3 regions of the Pseudomonas sp. NPDC090208 genome follow, and region 2 is predicted to be linked to each of the others. Evidence: riboswitches for the same ligand, from Rfam matches in the RefSeq annotation. Region 2 holds a riboswitch; each other region holds the start of a gene.

What was found. Region 2 has a riboswitch for cobalamin ahead of cobO (cob(I)yrinic acid a,c-diamide adenosyltransferase). Riboswitches for the same ligand answer to the same signal wherever they lie in the genome.
Region 1: another riboswitch for cobalamin. It lies ahead of ACIPL0_RS30175 (ABC transporter substrate-binding protein); the one in region 2 lies ahead of cobO (cob(I)yrinic acid a,c-diamide adenosyltransferase).
Region 3: another riboswitch for cobalamin. It lies ahead of ACIPL0_RS23920 (CbtB-domain containing protein); the one in region 2 lies ahead of cobO (cob(I)yrinic acid a,c-diamide adenosyltransferase).

Annotation. Positions count from the first base shown of each region.
Region 1 covers NZ_JBIVCU010000031.1:6,619-14,015, reverse strand. Annotated here, with positions in the region: gene ACIPL0_RS30180 (FecCD family ABC transporter permease) at 1-667, opposite strand, end outside; gene ACIPL0_RS30175 (ABC transporter substrate-binding protein) at 724-1,725, opposite strand; cobalamin riboswitch at 1,865-2,061, opposite strand; gene ACIPL0_RS30170 (SDR family NAD(P)-dependent oxidoreductase) at 2,652-3,395, shown strand; gene ACIPL0_RS30165 (ATP-binding protein) at 3,444-4,895, shown strand; gene ACIPL0_RS30160 (GGDEF domain-containing protein) at 5,010-6,134, shown strand; gene ACIPL0_RS30155 (NADP-dependent glyceraldehyde-3-phosphate dehydrogenase) at 6,644-7,397, shown strand, end outside.
Region 2 covers NZ_JBIVCU010000010.1:53,798-61,194, forward strand. Annotated here, with positions in the region: gene hda (DnaA regulatory inactivator Hda) at 337-1,041, shown strand; gene ACIPL0_RS17495 (NAD-dependent deacylase) at 1,041-1,823, shown strand; gene ACIPL0_RS17500 (C40 family peptidase) at 1,890-2,582, shown strand; gene ACIPL0_RS17505 (C40 family peptidase) at 2,671-3,207, shown strand; gene ACIPL0_RS17510 (PQQ-dependent sugar dehydrogenase) at 3,452-4,798, opposite strand; cobalamin riboswitch at 4,925-5,141, shown strand; gene cobO (cob(I)yrinic acid a,c-diamide adenosyltransferase) at 5,248-5,859, shown strand; gene ACIPL0_RS17520 (cobyrinate a,c-diamide synthase) at 5,856-7,151, shown strand; gene bluB (5,6-dimethylbenzimidazole synthase) at 7,309-7,397, shown strand, end outside.
Region 3 covers NZ_JBIVCU010000016.1:120,158-127,554, reverse strand. Annotated here, with positions in the region: gene ACIPL0_RS23945 (acyltransferase family protein) at 123-1,142, shown strand; gene nfuA (Fe-S biogenesis protein NfuA) at 1,227-1,820, shown strand; gene cobM (precorrin-4 C(11)-methyltransferase) at 2,037-2,783, opposite strand; gene ACIPL0_RS23930 (cobalamin biosynthesis protein) at 2,933-3,340, opposite strand; gene ACIPL0_RS23925 (CbtA family protein) at 3,337-4,056, opposite strand; gene ACIPL0_RS23920 (CbtB-domain containing protein) at 4,068-4,259, opposite strand; cobalamin riboswitch at 4,358-4,577, opposite strand; cobalamin riboswitch at 5,401-5,631, shown strand; gene cobW (cobalamin biosynthesis protein CobW) at 5,754-6,821, shown strand; gene cobN (cobaltochelatase subunit CobN) at 6,825-7,397, shown strand, end outside.

The sequences.
Region 1 (7,397 bases), on a different contig from region 2:
CCGGCACCCCCAGCGAGGCCGCCGAATCGGCGCCGAAGGTGAAGGCATCCAGCGCCCGGCGATACCAGACACAGACCAGCAGCCCGGCCAGCACCACTGGCACGCTCAGCCATACCGACGACCAGCGCACGCCGCTGAGGTTGCCCAGCAGCCAGAACATGATGCCGCGTGCCTGTTCGGCGCTGGCGGATTTGGTGATGAGAAATGCTGTCAGCGCATTGAACAACTGCGATCCGGCGATTCCGGCGAGGATGATCTGTCCGGCGCTGTTCTGTCCTTGAGAGGAACGGGCGAGCAGGGCGACCAGAGCAAACGCCGCCATCGCCCCGATAAAGGCACCGGCCGACAGTGACAGAGCTCCTGCGCCGAAGCCGATGATCGCCACCAGCACCGCGCCGGTCGACGCGCCTGCAGAAATCCCCAACAGGTAAGGGTCGGCCAGCGGGTTGCGCAACAGCGACTGCAACACCACGCCGGCCACCGCCAACCCGGCACCGCAGGCTGCCGCGACAATGGCGCGGGTCAGCCGATAGTTCCAGACAATGCCCTCGTCGATGGGATCGAGCGGATAACCCGCCGCCCACAATTTGTTCGCCAGCACCTGGAAAATCGTTGGCAGGCCGATGGTGGTTTCACCGATGGCGACCCCGGCAATGATCGCCAGCATCAACACGATGCCGACCCACAGACCATGACCGAGCAGGCGTTGCAAGCGCTCGCGACTCATTGCCCGGCGGTGGCCTGGGCCAGTTGTTCGATGCCGTCGAACAGACGTACGCCGGACTCCATGGCATTGGCGTCCATGATCACGATGCGATTGTTTTTCACCGCGTCCATGTTGCGGGTGACCGGGTCGGACTTGAGAAACGCCAGCTTCTTCTCATGGTCATCCGCCGGGAAGCGGCGGCGGTCCATTCGCGCGATGACAATGATGTCCGGGTTGGCCCTGGCGATGGTTTCCCAACCCACGGTCGGCCATTCCTCATCGGAGTCGACGACGTTGCGCATGCCCAGGGTATCGAGCATGAAGTTGGGAATGCCTTTGCGTCCGGCCACGTACGGATCGACCTTGAGGTCGGCGCTGGAGAACCAGAACACCACCGACGGGTGCTTGTCGTCATGGGCTTTTGCCTGCTCGACAGCCTTGGTCAGACGTGCCCGGTAGCCGTCGATCAGTTGTTGGCCGCGGTCCTGCACGTCGAAGATTTCCGCCAGTTGGGCGATGCCCTTGTACAGCGTGTCGATGCGGAAAGCCTGCAGCCGCGTGCCGTCGGCGCCGACGAGATTGTCCTTGCCTTCGCAGTCGGACGGCAGGATGTAGGTCGGGATTTTCAGGTCTTGGAACTGCTCGCGGGTGGCGACCGCACCTTGGGGGCCGACCATCCATTCGAACTGCACCGGCACCAGATCGGGACGTTTGCCGATCACCGATTCGAAACTCGGCGCGTTGTCGGCCAGGCGTTCGACCTTGTCGTTGGCCGCCTTGAACGGTGGCAGTACCGGGTTGAACCACAGCGAGGTACCGACCATGTGCTCGCCCAGGCCGAGGGCATAGAGGATTTCGCTGGCGGCCTGGCCGATGGTCACGGTTTTCTCGGGCGCCTTGGCGAAGGTCAGCGGCATGCCGCAGTTGTCGAGGTGCAAGGGATAGTGCGTCGAGTCGGCGAATGCCGCGCCGGACAGGGGCAGGGCGAGAAGCAGGGAAGCAAGGCGGCGCAGCGACATGAAAGGTGATCTCCAGTAAACCCGTTGGCCGGTGAGGCAGGCACTGGAAAGCACATCCCGACTTGCTGCAAAAAACGCAGGGCAAGGGCAGATCGCGCACGCGGCGCAGACGGATGTCCTTCCCGGACACCCCGCCGGTGGATGATTGACGCTTGCCGGCAGGTCTCCTGACTGACGCTTCATCGCCATGCTCCGGCCTTCCCGGGATCAACCCAGTGGCAATCGTGGAGCAGGCTCGGCGCCTACAGTTGCGGGGACAGTTCCGTTTGAGCCGATGCCGCTGGCCCGTGGATTCCCTATTAATTCCGTGTGGAAACCGGCGGCGGGGATACTAAACGATTCGATCTGTGGAGGCGAATTCGACGACGGTGAACCCGCAGCGCCGGTGTTGGCGATCTCAAGCATGTCACCGCCGGCAAGCCGGACTGCTACAGGGGCTGGTGTCATGCAGAAATCATCTGAACGACACATAACCCGTGGGAGGGAGCCCCGCTCGCGAAAGCGTCATCCCGGTCAATGCTGTGTTGACTGACCCACCGCCTTCGCGAGCAGGGCTCCCTCCCACAAAATGCTGTGTTTGCCGCCTGACGGGTGAGCAATCCAAAACCTGTAGCAGCATGGCTTGCCAGCGGTGGGGGCCTGGCATGTCACCGCCGGCAAGCCGGACTGCTACGCCAATATCACCAACGCCTTTGTGGGAGCGGGCTTGCCCGCGAAAGCGTCCGGTCAGGCAACGCCGCCTCGCCAGGCTGGCCCACGTAGTCATAACGACCCCGCAGAGTCTTTATGACCGCAGATCATCGTGAGTCAAATTAACCGCAATCTCGCCCAACCCCTTGTTTTTCTGAGTTTTAAGACATGGCACGAATCCTGAAACCACCCCCGGGGAATGCCTTTTCTGTCTCAGCCCTCAGGAAGAACGCGATATGAACAGTGAATTCAACGATCGTCTGGCCGTGGTCACCGGGGCCAGCTCCGGCATCGGTCTGGTTCTCACCGAGCGCCTGCTCGACAGCGGCGCCTATGTGGTGGCGATGGCGCGCCGTGCCGGTGGGCTTGAAGCACTGAAAGGCCGTTACGACGAACGCCTGCATTACCTGCCGGGAGACGTGACCGACGCCGAGGATCTGCAGCGTCTGGCCGACTACACGAAAACCCTCGGACCGCTGGATTATCTGGTGCCCAACGCGGGCGTGGCGTTATTGGCCGACGGTCTGGATTCCACCGGCTTTCAGCGCAACTGGACGGTCAACGGCGAGGGTGCGCTGAACACCCTGGCCGCGTTGCGCAGCCAGTTGGTCGCTCCGGCGTCAGTGGTGTTCATCGGCACCTTCCTCTCGGCACTGGCTTTTCCGGGGCTGGCCGGTTACATCGCGTCGAAAGCTGCCCTCAGCGCCCACGCCCGCACGCTGGCAGTGGAACTGGCCGGCGCCGGTGTGCGGGTCAACGTGGTGTCGCCGGGCCCGACCGCAACGCCGATCTGGGGATCGCTCGGCCTGCCCGGCGAGCAACTGGATGCTGTGGCCCAGGCGGTCAACGCGCGTCTGCTCGATGGCCGCTTTCTGGAACCGGCGGCGGTGGTCGATGTGATCCTGTTCATGCTCTCCAGCGCCGCGCGCAGCATCCATGGTCAGGACATCGTCGTCGACGGTGGTTACACCCTGCGCTGATTGGCGCAGACCCTTTTCAATGTCTTTCCATGGAAACGGAGGCCGCCGTTGAGCGATGCCCGCAATTGTCGGTTCGATGAAGTCCTGGAGTTCGGCCCGTTCCGGCTGTACCCGGGCACGCGTCGGCTGGAAAAGAACGGCCAGCCGTTTGCCTTGGGCAATCGCGCCTTGGATTTGTTGATCTCGCTGGCCGAGCACGCCGGCGAGGTGGTCGACAAACGAACCCTGATTGCGCGGACCTGGCGCGACGGCGCGGTGGATGACAGCAACCTGCGAGTCAACATCGCCAGCCTGCGCAAGGCCTTGGGCAATGCGGTCGACGGCGGGCATTACGTCAGCAACATTCCGGGCCGCGGCTATTGCTTCGTGGCCCGGGTCAGCCGGCGTCGCGTGGCGCCGACAGCTGGAGAGGGCGCCGCGACAGCAGCGGGGCCGGTGCAGTGCGGGTTGCCGCCGATGCCGGTGCGACTGTCAGGGCGTGAACAGGTTGTCGCCAGCCTTGGCGCGAGTCTGAACCAGCGCCGCCTGCTGTCGATTGTCGGGCCGGGCGGCAGTGGCAAATCCTGTGTGGCGGTCGCTGTTGGGCATGAGGCGTTCTGGACGTTCGAGCGCCGCGTGCATTATCTCGATCTGACGGTGGTGGCAGGCGAGGGCGCGCGGTTACCCCGGACCCTGTGCCGATTGCTCGACCTGGCCGAACCCAAAGGCGATCCCTGCGTTGCCCTCGCAGGCTATTTTGCCGGCCACCGCAGCCTGTTGATTCTCGACAACTGCGAGCATCTGGCCGACGCCGTTGCCGCGTTGAGTGAGCAACTGATCGGCGCCTGCCCCGAGCTGCACCTGCTGCTGACCAGCCGTGAAGCGCTGCGCAGTGAGGGTGAGTGGGTCTACCCGTTGCCGCCATTGGCCTGCTCTCCGGGCCACGTCGACACGGAACAGGCGCTGGCGTATCCGGCGCTGCGCCTGTTTGTCGAACAGGCGCAAAGCACGGGCAGCGATCTGGTGCTGGATGATGCGTCTGTGGCCTTGATCGGCGACATCTGCCGACGCCTGGAAGGGCTGCCGCTGGCCATCAATATCGCTGCTCGTCGGGTCGGCACCCTCGGCTTGCAGCGCCTGGCCGAATTATTGGGCGATGTCGCGAGTCTCGACTGGCAGGGGCGCCGTACTGCGCCGGCCAGGCAACGGAGCCTGCGGGCGTCGCTGGACTGGAGTCACGGCTTGATTGCAGAGGACGCACGGCGGGTGTTCGTTCAACTGGCAGCGTTCGATGGCGGCTTCAGCCTCGACGATGCGCTGCGAGCGGTGGGGCAGGACACTCCGGAACAGCCGCTGCAGGTCGAGGTTCTGGAACGGTTGGTGGCCGCCTCGCTGCTCGTGGTCGCGCCGACGGCGCAGGGCCAGGTCAGCTATCGAATGAGCGAAAGCAGCCGGGTATATGCGCTCAGCCTGGCCCGTGATGCCGCTGCCGGCGCCCGTCGTTTTGACCTGGCACGTTGATCGGGCAGGGCGCAATGCCAAATAAACGCGGTTTATAGTTGCCTGTGTTGTATACCGTCATAGCACGATGCCACAATCGCGCGTTGTCACGGTGACACAAAGCAGGCGGATCGAATGGACGTCCTTGAGATTCAACACGAGCGTGATGTCCTGATACGGGCCCAGGTGCGCAGCGATCGCATGCACCTGTTGTTTCGCCAGAGCTTTTTTTCCGTGTTCGGCAGCCTGTTGGGCGCATTGATGCTCAGCTGGCTGTGCTTTGACCGGGTCGACCACGGGGTGATGTATCGCTGGCTGATCGTGCTGGGGGCTTCCACCTGCCTGCGGCTGGCGATGTTGCTGGTGTATTTCCGCAGCCCCGTCGATGCCCGCACCCCGGAGCGCTGGGAGCCGATTTACTGGGCGACGCTGGTGTTGTCGGCGTCGATCTGGGGTGGCGGCGCGGTGGCGCTGATGAGCGGCGGCGATCTTCTGACCCAAACCCTGGTGCTGCTGTTTGCCGTGGGCATGTCGGTCAGCGCGGTGTCGTGTTATTCGGCTTATCGCTCCATGGTGCTGGTGTCGATTGGCCTGGTGTTACTGCCGTGCTCGTTCTGGTTGCTGCTGCAGCCGATGTCGACCCAGATCGGCATGGCTGTGGCGTCGCTAGTGTTTGCCTCGTTCGTCGCCAGCGCCACCAACACCTTGTCGGCGGCCATGGAAAAGGCGTTCAGCCTGACCCGCGAGATGGAGTACGCCCACGGCATCGCCAGCCACGCGGCGCAGACTGACGAGCTGACTGGGCTGAAAAACCGGCGGGCGTTCTTCCTTCAAGCCGAACAGTCCTGGGAAGACTGCAAGCGCAACGATCTGCCGCTGTGTGCATTGATGCTGGACATCGATCACTTCAAGCTCATCAACGATTCCTATGGGCATCAGGCCGGCGACGAGGTGTTGCGCCAGGTGGGCGCGGTGATCTGCGAGTCGGCGCGGGAAATCGATGTCTGTGGCCGGTTGGGCGGTGAGGAATTTGCCGTCTTGCTCGCTGGCACCTCGCTGGAAGACGCCGAGCTGACCGCCGAGCAACTGCGCGAAGCCATCGCCCGGCTGCCTTGCGAACACATGGAAGGCATCACCGCCAGCCTCGGCATCGCCTCGATGAACGCTGCCGACCAGAGCGTCCACGCCTTGCTCGGCAGCGCCGACAAAGCGCTGTTCAAGGCCAAGGCCCAGGGCCGTAACCGCACGGCGGTGGCCTGAACTGCGCGTCAAATGGCAAAGCACCACATTCCTGTAGGGGCGCGCTTGCCCGCGATAGCGATCAACCTGACGCCTACAGGTGGCTGATACACCGCATTCGCGGGCAAGCCCGCTCCCACAGGGTTTGCGTTTGTCGTCCAACCCGGCGAACGCCGCGAATCCTGTAGCAGTCCGGCTTACCGGCGCTGACGTCTTCAAGACCGCTGCCGCTGGCAAGCCATGCTGCTACGGTGCGGCGAACTCATGACCTGTAGGAGCTGGCTTGTCCTGCGAGCGGCGGGGAACCCGTCGTAAATCCTGTGCGCGCAGTGTGTCTGACACAACCTGCTGCCACTTCGCGCCAGATCGCGAGCAGAGCTTTCTCGCACGCCGTCGATAAAATCAAAAACTGATCGTGATTGGCCTGGCGTCTCTGTCATTTTCGCCTCAACCCTTTTCATTCCCGCGCCGCTGTGGCGTAGTGTGCTGAACTGTTTCACCCTGTTACCGACTGGAAGAGGTAAAGAGCGATGACCCTGCAAAACCGCCTGGACAACCTGTACCCGCGCGCCGAAGACATTCCCGAGCAGTTCCGCGCGGGACCGGCCATCGAGCAGCGGGATTATCTGGTCAACGGCGAATTGCGGCAGTGGCAGGGGCCGTTGGCGCCGGTGCTGAGCCCGGTGTCGCTGAAGACCGACACAGGCCTTGAGTCGGTGGTGCTGGGCAGCACGCCGTTGATGGACGCCGACACCTCGATGACTGCGCTGGACGCCGCGGTCAAGGCCTACGATCGCGGGCAGGGCGCCTGGCCGACCATGCGCGTGGTCGACCGCATTCGTCATGTCGAAACCTTCCTCGCCCGCATGCGCGAACAGCGCGAGGCCGTGGTCACGCTGCTGATGTGGGAGATCGGCAAGAACCTCAAGGACTCGCAGAAAGAGTTCGACCGCACCTGCGATTACATCGTCGACACCATCAACGCGCTGAAGGAGCTCGACCGCCGCTCGAGCCGTTTCGAGCTGGAGCAGGACACCCTCGGCCAGATCCGCCGGGTGCCGCTGGGCGTGACCCTGTGCATGGGGCCTTACAACTACCCTCTGAACGAGACCTTCACCACGCTGATTCCGGCGCTGATCATGGGCAACACCGTGGTGTTCAAGCCGGCCAAGTTCGGCGTGCTGCTGATCCGTCCACTGCTGGAAGCCTTCCGCGACAGCTTCCCGGCCGGCGTCATCAACGTCATTTACGGCAGTGGCCGTGAAACCGTCAGCGCACTGATGG
Region 2 (7,397 bases):
CCGAGCATTAGCGAGGCACCGTATGGCGGGGAAAGAAGCCCTTGGTTACTTGGGGCTTTTCCAAGTAACTCGCCGCCAGGCGAAACAGGCTGCGTTAGCAGACCAGCAATCGATCAGGCACACCGCGTGCGCAGGTTTTACGACGACTTCGTCGCCGATCGCGGGCAAGCGCGCTCCTACCGTTTTTCGCGCAACTCCCCGAAAGCAAAGTGTACAAACGCAACCCTTTGATTTTGCAGGTGGTCTGGCACATTGTGCGGCCAGCTTCGCGGGTATAAACTTTGCACACTTTACCCAGAGGTCCCTTGGCGGCTCTTTGCGAACCGTTCAACCAGCATGAAACCGATTCAGCTGCCCCTGAGTGTGCGTCTGCGCGATGACGCCACCTTCATCAATTACTATCCAGGCGCCAATGCCGCTGCACTCGGCTATGTCGAACGCCTGTGCGAAGCCGACGCCGGATGGACGGAAAGCCTGATCTATCTGTGGGGCAAGCAAGGGGTAGGGCGTACGCACCTGCTGCAGGCGGCCTGTCTGCGTTTCAAGCAACTGGGCGAGCCGGCGGTGTACCTGCCGATGGCCGAGCTGCTCGATCAGGGCGTCGAACTGTTCGACCACCTGGAGCAATACGAGCTGGTCTGCCTCGACGACCTGCAAGTGGTGGCCGGCAAGCCCGAGTGGGAAGAAGCGCTGTTCCACCTGTTCAACCGTCTGCGTGACAGTGGCCGGCGTCTGCTGATTGCGGCCGCCTGCTCGCCGCGCGAACTGCCGGTGAAGCTGGCCGACCTGAAATCACGCCTGACCATGGCCCTGGTGTTCCAGATGCGCCTGCTCACCGACGAAGAAAAACTGCGCGCCCTGCAATTGCGCGCGTCCCGTCGCGGCCTGCATCTGACTGACGAAGTCGGCCATTTCATCCTGACTCGCGGCAAGCGCAGCATGAGCGCGCTGTTCGATCTGCTCGAACAGCTCGACCAGGCCTCGCTGCAGGCCCAGCGCAAGCTGACCATTCCCTTCCTTAAAGAGACGCTCGGTTGGTGATCCCGGCGGCGGTCGATCCGGCAGTGGTACTGCAGACGGCCGCAGCGCTGCGACGTGCCGAACGCATTCTGATCATCACCGGTGCCGGGCTGTCGGCGGATTCCGGCCTGCCGACCTATCGCGGCGTCGGCGGTCTGTACAACGGTCGCACCGATGACGACCTGCCGATTGAAATGGCGCTGTCCGGGCCGATGCTGCGTCGCGACCCGGCGCTGTGCTGGAAATACATTGCCCAATTAGGTAGCGCTTGCCTGGGCGGACAGCCCAATGCGGCGCATTATGCGATCGCGCAATTGCAGCGACACAAACCGCAGTGCTGGGTGCTGACGCAGAACGTCGACGGTTATCATCGCGCGGCGGGCAGCCCGCCGGAGCGACTGATCGAAATCCACGGGCAGATCGCGCCGCTCTACTGCCAGTCCTGCGGCGCCGAAGACCCGCTATTGAGCGAACACCTGCAGCGGCCGTTGCCGCCGTTGTGCGCGCAATGCCATGGCGTGCTGCGGCCACCGGTGGTGCTGTTCGAGGAAATGTTGCCGGAGCTGGCACTGAATGTGCTGTATGAGGAGATGGCGAAAGGCTTCGATGCTGTTTTAAGTATCGGCACGACCGCCAGTTTCCCGTATATTCACGAGCCGATGCTGCGCACGCGAGTCACGGGAGGCTTTACCGCCGAGATCAATCCTTCACCGACTGATCACTCCGCGCACATGGACGCGTCGTTAAGATGCCGAGCCTTAGATGTCATGGAGTTACTGGTAAGTCACATTTGTGTCGATTGAATTTGCAAATGATGACGATAGAAGGCATAGTCTCGGCTTCTTTACACATTAGCCACGGTCGTGCCCATGCTGAATCGCTTCGCACCCCTCGTGCCTCTCGCACTCGTTACGCTGCTGTTCGGCTGCGCGGCCCAGATGCCAGCGTCGCAACAACAGTCGCAGAATCAGATGAAGGATTCTGTCACCGCTCAAAGCGCCGCCAAGCGTGCCGATTACGCCTCTTCCGTTCTGGATGACGAAATCGCCACCGAAGATGAGCTGGCCCAGTTCGCTGACAACAAGCCTTACCAGTTGCCGGTACTGGCTGACAGCATTCTCGAGCGTGGCAAGTCGCTGATTGGCACCCGATACCGTTTCGGTGGTACCTCGACCACTTCCGGTTTCGACTGCAGCGGTTTCATCGGTTACCTGTTCCGTGAAGAGGCCGGCATGAGCCTGCCGCGTTCTTCCCGCGAAATGATCAACATCGATGCCCCTCTGGTCAAACGCAACGACCTCAAGCCAGGTGACCTGCTGTTCTTCAGCACCGCAGGCCGTGGTCGCGTCAGCCATGCCGGCATCTATCTGGGCGATGACCAGTTCATCCATTCCAGCAGCCGCCGCAGCGGTGGTGTGCGTGTCGACAGTCTCGACGACGCCTACTGGGCCCGTACGTTCATCGAAGCCAAGCGCGCGCTGGCCATGGCACCCGGCAAAGGGCCAGAAACCACGACCGCGATGTCCTCGACTACACTTAAACACCCGCGTCCACATCGTTGATATTAAAGCGTGCAACCGGGGAAACCCCGATTGCACGTTGCTTCGGCTCCCGGCAGAGTAAGCCGCATCCTCAAAGGTTGTTGTGTTTATGTCGATTACGGTACGCCTGGCTGTTGCTTCTCTGGCTGTATTGCTGGCCGCCTGTTCCAGTAATCCACCGCCATCCCCACCCAAGGTCGTTTCCCGGCCTGTGGTATCTGCTCCCTCCCAGTTTTCTTCTCCGCTCGCCGATGACGTACTGCTGCGTGCCATCGGGCTGGTCGGCACGCCCTATCGCTGGGGCGGCAACACGCCGGATTCCGGTTTCGATTGCAGTGGTCTGATCGGCTACGTGTATCAGGGCGCCGCAGGCATTACCTTGCCGCGCTCGACCCGCGAGATGATCAACCTGCGCGGTCCGGACATCGATCGCAGCGAGTTGCAGACCGGTGATCTGGTGTTCTTCGCCACCAACGGCGGCTCCAACGTCAGCCATGCCGGTATCTATGTCGGCGAAGGCCGCTTCGTCCATGCCCCGGCCACTGGCGGCACGGTCAAGCTGGACAGCCTCGACAAGCCCTATTGGCAGAAAGCCTGGCTGAACGCCAAGCGAGTGATCCAGCCGTCGAATCTGGCGCGGCAATAAGGCTATTTCGGGGGACTGGCTTGTGTCGCGGTCGATGTAGGAGCTGGCTTGTGACACGGTCGATGTAGGAGCTGGCTTGTCCTGCGACCGGCGACGAAGTCGTCGTAAATCCGGCAAGCGCGGTGTGTCAGGAATGCATAGTCGTCAGGATTTACTGCCGGTTCCCGGCAGGTCGCAGGGCAAGCCAGCTCCTACAGGGCGCGCGGCGCCCATTGCACAGGCGCCGCATGTGCGAGGCGCCGCGTCATTGGGCTGTATTGCTCGCCTGCACCGTCCGCGCCGCTGTTACCCGCCAGATCACATTGCCGACATCGTCGGCCACCAGCACGCCGCCTTTGTTGTCGTTGACCACCCCCACCGGGCGGCCCTGGGCTTTTTCGTCGGCGTTGAGGAAGCCGGTCAGCAGATCCACCGGGGTGCCGCTCGGCTTGCCGTCCTTGAACGGTACGAACAGCACCTTGTAGCCGCTGTGGGGTTTGCGGTTCCACGAGCCGTGCTGGCCGACGAACAAACCTTCGTTGAACGGCGCCGGCAGCGACTTGCCATCGGCGAACGCCAATCCCAGTGACGCAGTGTGCGGGCCGACCGCGAAGTCCGGGGCGATGGCTTTCTGCACCAGCTCAGGATTCTGTGGCGACACCCGCACATCGACATGCTGGCCGTAATAACTGAACGGCCAGCCATAAAAGGCGCCGTCTTGCACCGAGGTCACGTAATCGGGCACCAGGTCGCTGCCGATTTCGTCACGCTCGTTGACCGCCGTCCACAGCTTGCCGGTGTGCGGGTCCCAATCCATGCCGTTGGGGTTGCGCAGGCCGGAGGCGAATATCCGGTGATTGCCGGTGGCAGCGTCCACTTCCCAGATCGCCGCCCGGCCTTTTTCCGCGTCCAGACCGTTTTCACCGACGTTGCTGTTGGAGCCGACGGTGACATACAGCTTGCTGCCATCAGGACTGGCGATGACGTTCTTGGTCCAGTGGTGATTCAGTGTGCCGCCGGGCAGGTCAGTCACCTTCAGCGGCTCGCCCTTGATCGAGGTGGCGCCGGGTTCGTAGTTGAAACGCAGCAGGCGGTCGGTGTCGGCGACATAGAAATTGTTGCCCACCAGGGCCATGCCGAATGGCGAATTCAGATGGTCGATGAACACCGTACGGGTTTCGGCGACGCCGTCATGGTCCTTGTCGCGCAGCAGGGTGATGCGGTTGGCGCTCGGCACGCCGGCCCCGGCGCGGCCCATGACTTTCTTCATGACCCAGCCACGAATGCCCTTGCCGTCATCGGGTTTGGGCGGGGCGTTGGTTTCCGCCACCAGCACGTCGCCGTTGGGCAGCACGTAGAGCCAGCGCGGGTGATCAAGGTTCTTGGCGAAGGCGGCAACCTGGGTGCCCGGCGCTGCCGTCGGTTTCGCGCCTGTCGGCCAGCCGACTGCCGGGGCGATGTTCACCGTTGGAAACAGCGTCTTGTTCGGTTCCGGCAGCTGCGGCGACGGCCCCATGCCGTCCGCGACCTGCAGCCGGGAAGATTCGCCGCAGGCGGCAAGGCCGGCGGCGAGCAACAACACAACGACAACCTGGGGTCTGAGCGTGAGCATGGTCGATCTCCATTTCGTCGCCACCAGTCGACGGCGTCTTTATGAATAGAGGTGCAGGCGCTGTCGGGGGTTCAATGGCTGAACCGAATCACGGGTTCGATTGACGCTCCGGGGTCAACCCTCTAACCTTCGCCGATTGTTTCAGGTGCCCCGCCAGTCGGGGTGAAACAGGGAAGCCGGTGCGTGACTCGCTGCACCATCCCGGCACTGCCTCCGCAACGGTAAATGAGTCAAGGCCACGCACGGTGCCACTGTGTTTTCGGACATGGGAAGGCGCGTGGCTCGCGCGAAAGTCGCACGTCGCTCATGAGTCCGGAGACCGGCCTGATCCATCCGAACAGCATCACGGAGGGCGATGCTCTGCGCGGGCCCGGCCTTGTCCGGCGCCTGCTGTCAGTCTTTGCCCGCGTCTGCCGTGTGCCACACCTGCCCTCAAGCGGAGAGCTGAGATGAGCGAATCCACCGAACGTGACGAACGCCACCTGGCGCGCATGCTGCGCAAAAAGGCCGTGATCGACGAGCGCATTGCCAGCGCACCCAATGAATGCGGCCTGTTGCTGGTATTGACCGGCAACGGCAAAGGCAAGAGCAGCTCCGCCTTCGGCATGCTCGCCCGGGCGATGGGCCACGGCATGCAGTGCGGCGTGGTGCAGTTCATCAAGGGCCGCAACGCGACCGGCGAAGAACTGTTTTTCCGCCGTTTCCCCGAGCAGGTGCGCTACCACGTCATGGGCGAAGGTTTCACCTGGGAAACCCAGGACCGTCAGCGCGACATCGCTGCTGCCGAAGCCGCCTGGGGGGTGACCCGGCAATTGCTGCAGGACCCGGGCGTCAGTCTGGTGATCCTCGATGAACTGAACATCGCCCTCAAGCATGGCTATCTCGATCTGGATCAGGTGCTCAGCGACCTGCAGGCCCGTCCGCCGATGCAACATGTGGTGATCACCGGGCGTGGCGCGAAACAGGAACTCATTGACCTGTCCGACACCGTGTCGGAAATCGCCATGGTCAAGCACGCGTTTCAGGCCGGTATCAAGGCACAGAAAGGCATCGAACTGTGAGCGAGCCCAGACAGTGTCCCGCGGTGTTGATCGCCGCGCCGGCGTCCGGTCAGGGCAAGACCACCGTGACCGCCGCGCTGGCGCGCCTGCACCGCAATCTGGGGCGCAAGGTCCGCGTCTTCAAGTGCGGGCCGGATTTTCTCGATCCGATGATTCTCGAACGGGCCAGCGGCCATCCGGTGTACCAGTTGGACATGTGGATGGTCGGCGCGGAAGAAAGCCGTCGGCTGCTGTGGGAAGCGGCCGCTGAAGCTGACCTGATCCTCATCGAAGGGGTGATGGGCCTGTTCGACGGCACACCGTCCAGCGCCGATCTGGCCCGGCATTTCGGTGTGCCGGTGCTGGCGGTGATCGACGGCACGGCCATGGCCCAGACCTTCGGCGCCCTGGCGTTAGGACTGGCGCGCTATCAGGCAGACCTGCCGTTTGCCGGTGTACTGGCCAACCGCGTCGGCACCGTGCGCCACGCGCAGTTGCTGGAAGGCAGCCTGACCGAAGGATTGCGCTGGTATGGCGCGCTGTCGCGGGACACCGGTATCGAACTGCCGAGCCGCCACCTGGGCCTGGTGCAAGCCAGCGAGCTGAACGATCTGGATGTGCGTCTGGACGCCGCTGCGGAGGCGCTGGCCAGCACCTGCGACGCGACCTTGCCGCCAGCGGTGACTTTCGCGGCGCCCGATTTTGTGACCCCCGAGCCTTTGCTGGCCGGGGTGCGCATTGCCGTGGCCCATGATGAAGCCTTCGCCTTCACCTACGGCGCCAGCCTCGACCTGTTGCGCAACATGGGCGCCGAGCTGAGCTTTTTCTCGCCGATCCGCGACCGCGAACTGCCACCGGCCGACAGCCTGTACCTGCCCGGAGGTTATCCCGAGTTGCATCACCGGACCCTGGCGCAGAACACCTCGATGCTCGACGCCATCCGTGCTCACCACGCCGCAGGCAAGCCGTTGCTGGCCGAGTGTGGCGGCATGTTGTACCTGCTCGATGCGCTGACCGATGTCGATGGGCAGCGCGCCGAACTGGTCGGCCTGCTCGACGGCGAAGCGGTGATGCAGAAGCGTCTGGCGGCACTGGCGTTGCAGGCGGTGGAGTTGCCGGAAGGCACGCTGCGCGGGCATACCTATCACCATTCCCTGACCAGCACCGAATGGACGCCGATTGCCCGGGGTGTCAGTCCCAACGGCGGGCGCGGCGCCGAGGCGGTGTATCGGCAGGGGCGGATGACGGCCTCGTACGTGCATTTCTATTTCCCGTCGAACCCCCGGGCGATGGCGGCGCTGTTGAAGCCATGACGTTCGCAGCGAAACCTTGTGGGAGCGAATTCATTCGCGATGAGGCATGCCAGGCAATGCGGCTGTATCGAATGCAGCTGTATCGACCGTGCGGACCTCTCGCGAATGAATTCGCTCCCACAGCCGAACCTGCTCATCTGGCAAATGGAGGCTTGTCATGACTGACCACGCCTTCAACGACGCCGAACGCGCGGCGGTGTACCGGGCGATTGCCGAGCGGCGGGACATGCGTCACTTCAGCGGCGG
Region 3 (7,397 bases), on a different contig from region 2:
CCGTCAGTCTTGCCGAACCTTTTCGTCCAACCCGAAGTCGGACCCTGTGCGCAGTCATGCCCGGCATGGCGTTTTCGAGGTTCAGGAGGGTGGCTCAAGCCCGGACAAGCAAGAGGTTGCAGATGTTGATTTCGGTTCAAGCCCTGCGGGCACTCGCCGCGTGGGTCGTTGTGTGTCACCACTTCATGCAGATTTTTTTCGACTTCCATCCCAGCGGCCCGATCGGCCGGTTTTTCACTGAAAAAGGCGCCGTCGGCGTCGATGTCTTCTTCGTCATCAGCGGTCTGGTGATCTACCTGTCCACGGTGGACAAGGACATTCCCGTCAGCCGTTTCATGCTCAACCGCATCATTCGCATCGTGCCGGCCTACTGGCTGTACACCCTGATCATGGGGCTGCTGGTGGTGGTCGCCCATCCACTGTTGCCCCATCAGGTGGTGGACTGGCAGAGCTTCATTCTCTCGCTGCTGTTCATTCCTTCGGAAAACCCCGGCGGCTATGGCTTGTATCCGACCCTCAACGTCGGCTGGACGCTGAACTACGAGATGCTGTTCTACGTGCTGTTTTCCATGGTCTTCCTGTTTCAGCAGCGGCTGCGTCCGCTGATCGTGGCCGCCGCGCTGTTCGCGGTCACCGATGTGCTGGGGCGTTCGGGGCTGATCAGTCGTTTCTATGCCAACGATATCGTTTATGAATTTCTGCTCGGCATCGGTATTGGTGTTATCTATCGCCGTGGCTGGATCAGCGAGCGCCTGTGGCTGCCGCTGCTGGCGATTGCCGGGGCACTGCTGACCATCAAGCAACTGGTGCCTGCGCCACGCCTGCTCAACTGGGGCCTGCCGAGCGCGGTGATCGTGGTGGCCTGCATTTCGCTGGAGCCGTACCTGCGCGGCAGCCGCCTGCTCAAGACCATGGGCGACTGTTCCTACTCGGTGTACCTGCTGCATGTGCTGGTGTTGTATGGTGGCTGGCTGATGGCCGAGCGCTATGGCCTGAACCCATATGCGGTGTTCGCCGTGTGCGTGCCGGTGATCGCGCTGGGGGCGTGGCTGAGTTACGAGTGGATCGAGAAGGGCCTGTACCGACGCATGAAGGGCTGGCTGGACAGCCGCCGGGCGGTCAAGGATGCTGTGCTCTCCTGAAACCTTTATCCGACCAAAATACTAGGGCTTTGTAAGGTGCGGTTGATTGGCGTAAACTCCGCCCCACGTCTGCGAGGAACTTTCATGACCGCTATAACTATTACCGATGCCGCCCACGACTACCTGGCCGATCTGCTGCAAAAGCAGAACACTCCGGGCATCGGCATCCGCGTGTTTATTACCCAGCCTGGCACCCAATACGCTGAAACCTGCATCGCTTACTGCAAGCCGGGTGAAGAGAAACCTGAAGACAAGGCCATCGGCCTGAAGAACTTCACTGCCTGGATCGATTCGTTCAGCGAAGCGTTCCTGGAAGATGCCGTGGTCGACTACGCCACCGACCGCATGGGTGGTCAGCTGACCATCAAGGCACCAAACGCCAAAGTGCCGATGGTCAATGCCGACAGCCCGATCAACGAGCGCATCAACTACTACCTGCAAACCGAGATCAACCCGGGTCTGGCCAGCCACGGCGGTCAGGTCACCTTGATCGATGTGGTCGAGGAAGACGACAAGAACATCGCCGTGCTGCAATTCGGCGGCGGTTGCCAGGGCTGCGGCCAGGCCGACGTGACCCTCAAGGAAGGTATCGAGCGCACGCTGCTGGAGCGCATTCCCGAGCTGGCCGGCGTCCGTGACGTCACCGACCACACGCAGAAAGAAAACGCCTATTACTAAGCGTTTGCATCTGCATGAAAAAAGCCCCGACCGGTTCGGGGCTTTTTTGTGGGCGAACAGTTCTGACTGTCCGCGACGGTTGTAGGAGCTGGCTTGCCCTGCGAGCGGCGACGCAGTCGTCGTAAAACCGGAGCACGCGATTTATCTGAAACACCACGCTAGCCGGTTTTACGACTGCTTCGCAGCCGCTCGCAGGACAAGCCAGCTCCTACAGGTTCAGCGTCGGTACAGATGAGCATGGCTGGCACGATACAGCGACGACTCGCTGAACACCTCATTGCCCAGCACTCGCCCGACCAGGATCAGCGCGGTACGCCGGAATCCCTTGTTGCGCACCTTTTCTTCGATATCCGCCAGGGTGCCGACCACCCAGTCCTGATCCGGCCAGCTGGCGCGGTGAATCACCGCAATCGGGCAGTCCGCCCCGTAATGCGGGGTCAGTTCTTCGACGATATTGCCCAGATGCTTGACCCCCAGGTGGATCGCCATGGTGGTCTTGTGCTGCGCCAGATCGGCCAGCGCTTCGCCCTCCGGCATCGGGCTCTTGTCGGCATAGCGGGTCAGAATCACGCTCTGGGCAATGTCCGGCAGGGTCAGTTCGGTGCCGAGCAGGGCGGCGCAGGCGGCGGTGGCGGTGACGCCGGGAATGATTTCGAAAGGAATGCCCAGCTCACGCAGGCAACGAATCTGCTCGCCGATGGCGCCATACAGACTCGGGTCGCCAGAGTGTACGCGAGCGACATCCTGACCGTTTGCATGAGCAGATTTCATCAAGGCGATGATCTGTTCCAGGTGCAATTCGGCGCTGTTGGTCACCTGAACGGCTTGATGACCCTCCAGCACCGCTTCCGGCACCAGCGATCCGGCATAGATGATCACCGGGCAGGTACGGATCAGGCGTTGGCCTTTGACGGTGATCAGCTCCGGATCACCGGGGCCTGCGCCAATGAAGAAAACGGTCATGAAAACTCCGGGGAATATTAGGTGCTGGATCAGGCGCCCATGCGAACGGCGGGAGCGAATTCATTCGCGATGCGAAAGCTCAGACGACACATCGGTGGTGGTCTTGCAGGCCTCTCGCGAATGAATTCGCTCCCACGCAAAGCGCGTCGTCACAGGGTTGTCGCCAAGGCAAAGGTCGCTCGCGAGCTGTTGCGGCGCGGGATCATCAGCCTGGCAGGCGCGCCCGACAAGCGCGAAACCATCGCCAGCGCCGCGCTTTCGGCAACACCGTAGCAGCCGGTGTTGTCGAATGCGACCTGCGAGCGATGGCTCAATTGCGTCTCGAACGGTGCCAGTTCGGCAGCGCTGAAAAAAACCAGCGGCAGGCGCAGATGTTCGGCCAGTTCCAGCAACCCGGCCTCGGACGACTTGCTGTCGATGGAGGCGAGGGCGCTGATATCGGAAAGACGCACGCGCTGTTCCAGCAGACAGACATCGATCAACCCCATCAGCACCGACGCCGGGCAGCCACGCTGGCAGCCCAGGCCGATCACCATGGGGTTGCGACCTTCACTCATACGGCGTGATTGAGCTCGGACTGGGTCAGTTTGGCGTCGTGACGACGGAACAGCCAGGCGCTGATCACGCCCATGGCGACCCAGAACGCCGCGTTGGTCAGCCAGGAGGCGATCTTGAACTGGTGCTCCAGCTCTTCCGGCGCCAGTGCCGAATACACGGCCGGTTGCGGTGCGCCGATCAGGTGCGGCACCACCAGAATCGCCACGCCCAGTGCCTTGAGCAGCCAGTTATGGGCGAACACGATCAGCGCCAGACCGACAGCGGTGGAGGCGGCGGTGCCGATCCACCAGATCTGCCGTTGGGTCAGATCGGCAGCCGCGGTGCCCGGCAGTTCCGGCGGCAGGCCCATGGTCGGCGCGGCGACGAACACGGCGAAGCCCGCCAGGCCCCACAGTGCGCCCTGGCCGATGCTGCGCGGGGCGCGCAGGGTGTACAGCGCCGCCAGCATCAGCGAGAAGCCGACAGCGACCACCAGATTGCCGCCGGTGGTGGACAGAATGCGCTGCCAACCGTCTTCCGGCTCCCAGGCTTCTTCGTCATGGACATGGCCGGCCATGGCGCCTTCGGCATGTTCGTGGACTTCGACCGGTGCGGATTTTTCGTAGGTTTCCGCCTGCAGGATCAGCGGCGCGACCGAGAAGCTCTGAAACAGGGTCAGCAGCAGGGCGGCGAGCAGTCCGGTGAAACCGGCCGTTTGAGCGATTCGCTTGAACATGACGGCAGGTCTCAGTGGCAAGGGAAGGCGGAGCTGTGACGGGTGTCGTGCGCGGCGTTGTGTACGGCGTCGATGTGCGAGAAGCCGGCGAAGTAGACCAGGCAGGCACCGAGGATCATGGCGCTGACGGCGGAGGTCAGGCGCTGGGCCAGGGTGTTGGTGGTGGTGCTGGCGGTGGATGGGCTGGTAGTGCTGATCGACATGGCGCTTCCCTCGAAATGATCGGCGAACGGGAAGGCGCAAGGAAAACCGCTGACGAAAGTCGGCAGTCAACGCAACAGCGCCCGCCCACCGCGGGTTTGTTATGTAAAGGTCACTGGGCCGGTCTCCGGGCTTGCGAGGGGGCGTTGTGCACGCACCGTCAAGAATCGCCTTCCCATATCGCTGCCGACACAGTGGATCTGACTCTTCACTCGCTTACCGTTGCGGGGGCAGCACCGGACTTATGCGGACCTCAGGGGTCTGCATGCACCGGTTTCCCGTTTCACCCTGTGAAGGGCACCCGTAACAAGTTGTGTAGGAGACCACGGAGCGGGGTGGCCGTCAATCGGGGGTGTGTCTGACGTATTGCTGATCTGCTGACGCAGCCCTGTTTCGCCTCCGGCACGTTACGCAGACCCATGTAGGAGCTGGCTTGTCCTGCGAGCGGCGACGAAGTCGTCGTAAATCCTGTGTCCTTGGCGTGTCTGACACTCCGCTGAGTCTGCTAACGCAGCCTTGTTTCGCCTACGGCGAGTTACTTGGAAAAGCCCCAAGTAACCAAGGGCTTTCTTCCCCGCCATACGGTGCCTCGCTAATGCTTGGCATACCCTCACTCCGGCAATGCTCCGTGGGCCCGCCGCGAATGGGCCATCCATGGCCCACGCGGCTCTCGCGGCATCCATGCCGCTCGGCCCACTGCGCATCGCCTGCGTTCGGCCTTCTGGGACGGGGCCCCAAAATCAAAGGCCAGATCAAAAGCCGGCGAAACACAGACTCCCTGTGGGAGCGGGCTCGCCCGCGAAGGCGGGTTGTCAGATACCGCCACATCCCCGGACCAGCGAAAACCCACTGTGGGAGCGAATTCATTCGCGATGACCTTCCAGGCGATACAAAACCATCGTCATGAACACCCCATCGCGAATAAATTCGCTCCCACCGTTTCTCAGGGTGTCCGGCAAGTTCAGCACGCCACCAAGCCCTGTAGCAGCATGGCTCGCCCGCGAAGGCGTCTTTGGGATCGCCATCGCCAGCAAGCCGGACTGCTACAGAAAAGCGAAACGTAAACCCTGTGGGGCCGGCTTGTTGGCGAATGCTTCAGGCGGTCCTTCACGGTTTTCACATTGACCTTCACAAGGTCACTGCGTAGCCTTGCGCACTTGAGGTTCGCCCATCCGCCAACAGGCCGTGACGGGCGCTAAGAAGGGAATGCGGTCCGGACACCGTCCGGAGCACGCCGCAGCTGCCCCCGCAACTGTAATCGGTCATGTTCATTGCACAGCCACTGCGCGAGCGGGAAGGCGCGATGGATGTCAGTCGCTCGACGCGCACTGACCACCGTAAGCCAGGAGACCTGCCTCGAAGCGGACGTCACGTCCAAGCATTCTCACTACAACCGGGCGGGGTGATCCGGTGGCGAATCGAGCTGCGAGCCGTTTCTTTGCTGACGGTCGTGCGGCTCTCGTCCCGTTTGCCCGCCGCAAGCCCAAGGGCAAACGATGAAAACACTGGCCAAACTCCCCGTCACCATCGTCACCGGCTTTCTCGGCTCGGGTAAGACCACCTTGTTGCGGCACATGCTGGACAACGCCGAAGGCCGCCGCATCGCGGTGATCGTCAATGAATTCGGCGAGCTGGGCATCGACGGTGAAATCCTCAAGCAATGCACCATCGGTTGCACCGAGGAAGAAGCCATCGGCCGCGTCTACGAGCTGGCCAACGGCTGCCTGTGCTGCACCGTGCAGGAAGAGTTCTTCCCGGTCATGCGCGAACTGGTTGCCCGCCGTGGCGATCTGGACCACATCCTCATCGAAACGTCCGGTCTGGCCTTGCCGAAACCGCTGGTACAAGCCTTCCAGTGGCCGGAAATCCGCAACGCCTGCACCGTCGACGCGGTGATCACCGTGGTCGACAGCCCGGCCGTGGCGGCGGGCACGTTTGCCGCCTTCCCGGATCAGGTCGATGCCCAGCGCAAGCTCGATCCGAACCTGGATCACGAATCGCCGCTGCATGAGCTGTTCGCCGACCAACTGGCCAGCGCCGATCTGGTGATTCTCAACAAGACCGACATGATCGAGCCTGAAGCGCTGGCCGCCGTGCGTGCGGAAGTCGCTGAAGAGCTGCCGCCGGCGGTAAAAGTCATCGAGGCCAGCAAAGGCCAGTTGCCGATCAACGTCCTGCTGGGGCTGGGTGCCGAGTCGGAGCTGCACATCGACGGGCGCAAGACTCACCACGACGAGCACCATGACGACGATGATCACGACGACCACGATCATGACGCCTTCGACTCGATCTCCATCACGCTGCCGCAGGCCGACGAATCACTGCTGCTGGATGCCCTGACTCAGGCGGTGGTGCAGCACGGTATCCTGCGGGTCAAGGGCTTCGCGGCGATTCCGGGCAAGCCGATGCGCCTGCTGTTGCAAGGCGTCGGTACGCGCTTCGACAAGCACTTCGATCGTCCGTGGAAAGCCGACGAGCCTCGCGACACCCATCTGGTGCTGATCGGTCAGGAACTCGACGCCGCCGTGCTCGAAGCCCAACTGCGCGCCGCGCTGCAAGGCTAAGCCATGCACCTGCTGCGCACCCAGCCCGGCGGCTTTGTCCCGGACGACAGCATTGCCGATCTTGGACAGACCCCCGCCGAGCTGGTGATCCTGTGCAGCGGCGATTCCCATCTGGCGCTGCTGGCGGAAACCGCGCAGCAGTTGCCGGACGATTACCCCAGCCTGCGTCTGGCCAACCCGATGCAGGTGCAGAACCACGCTTCGGTCGACCTGTATGTCGACGAGGTGCTGCGCCACGCCAAGGTCATCCTGATTTCCCTGCACGGCGGCATCGGCTACTGGCGCTACGGCGTCGAGCGGCTGGTGGAACTGACGGCGGCTTCCAGAAAAGGCGGCGGCGTGAAACTGATTCTGGTGCCGGGCGACGACCGTCCCGACCCGGAACTCAGTGACCTCAGTACAGAGCCGGTCGAGGACCGCGAGCGGCTCTGGCATTACTTGCGACAGGGCGGCAAACACAACGCCCTGCAATTGTTCAATTGTCTCGCCAACCGCTGGCTCGGGCGCGATTACCCCTGGAGCGAGCCGCAGGCGTTGCCGCGCACGGCGATCTATCACCCGCAAAAGGCCAGTGCC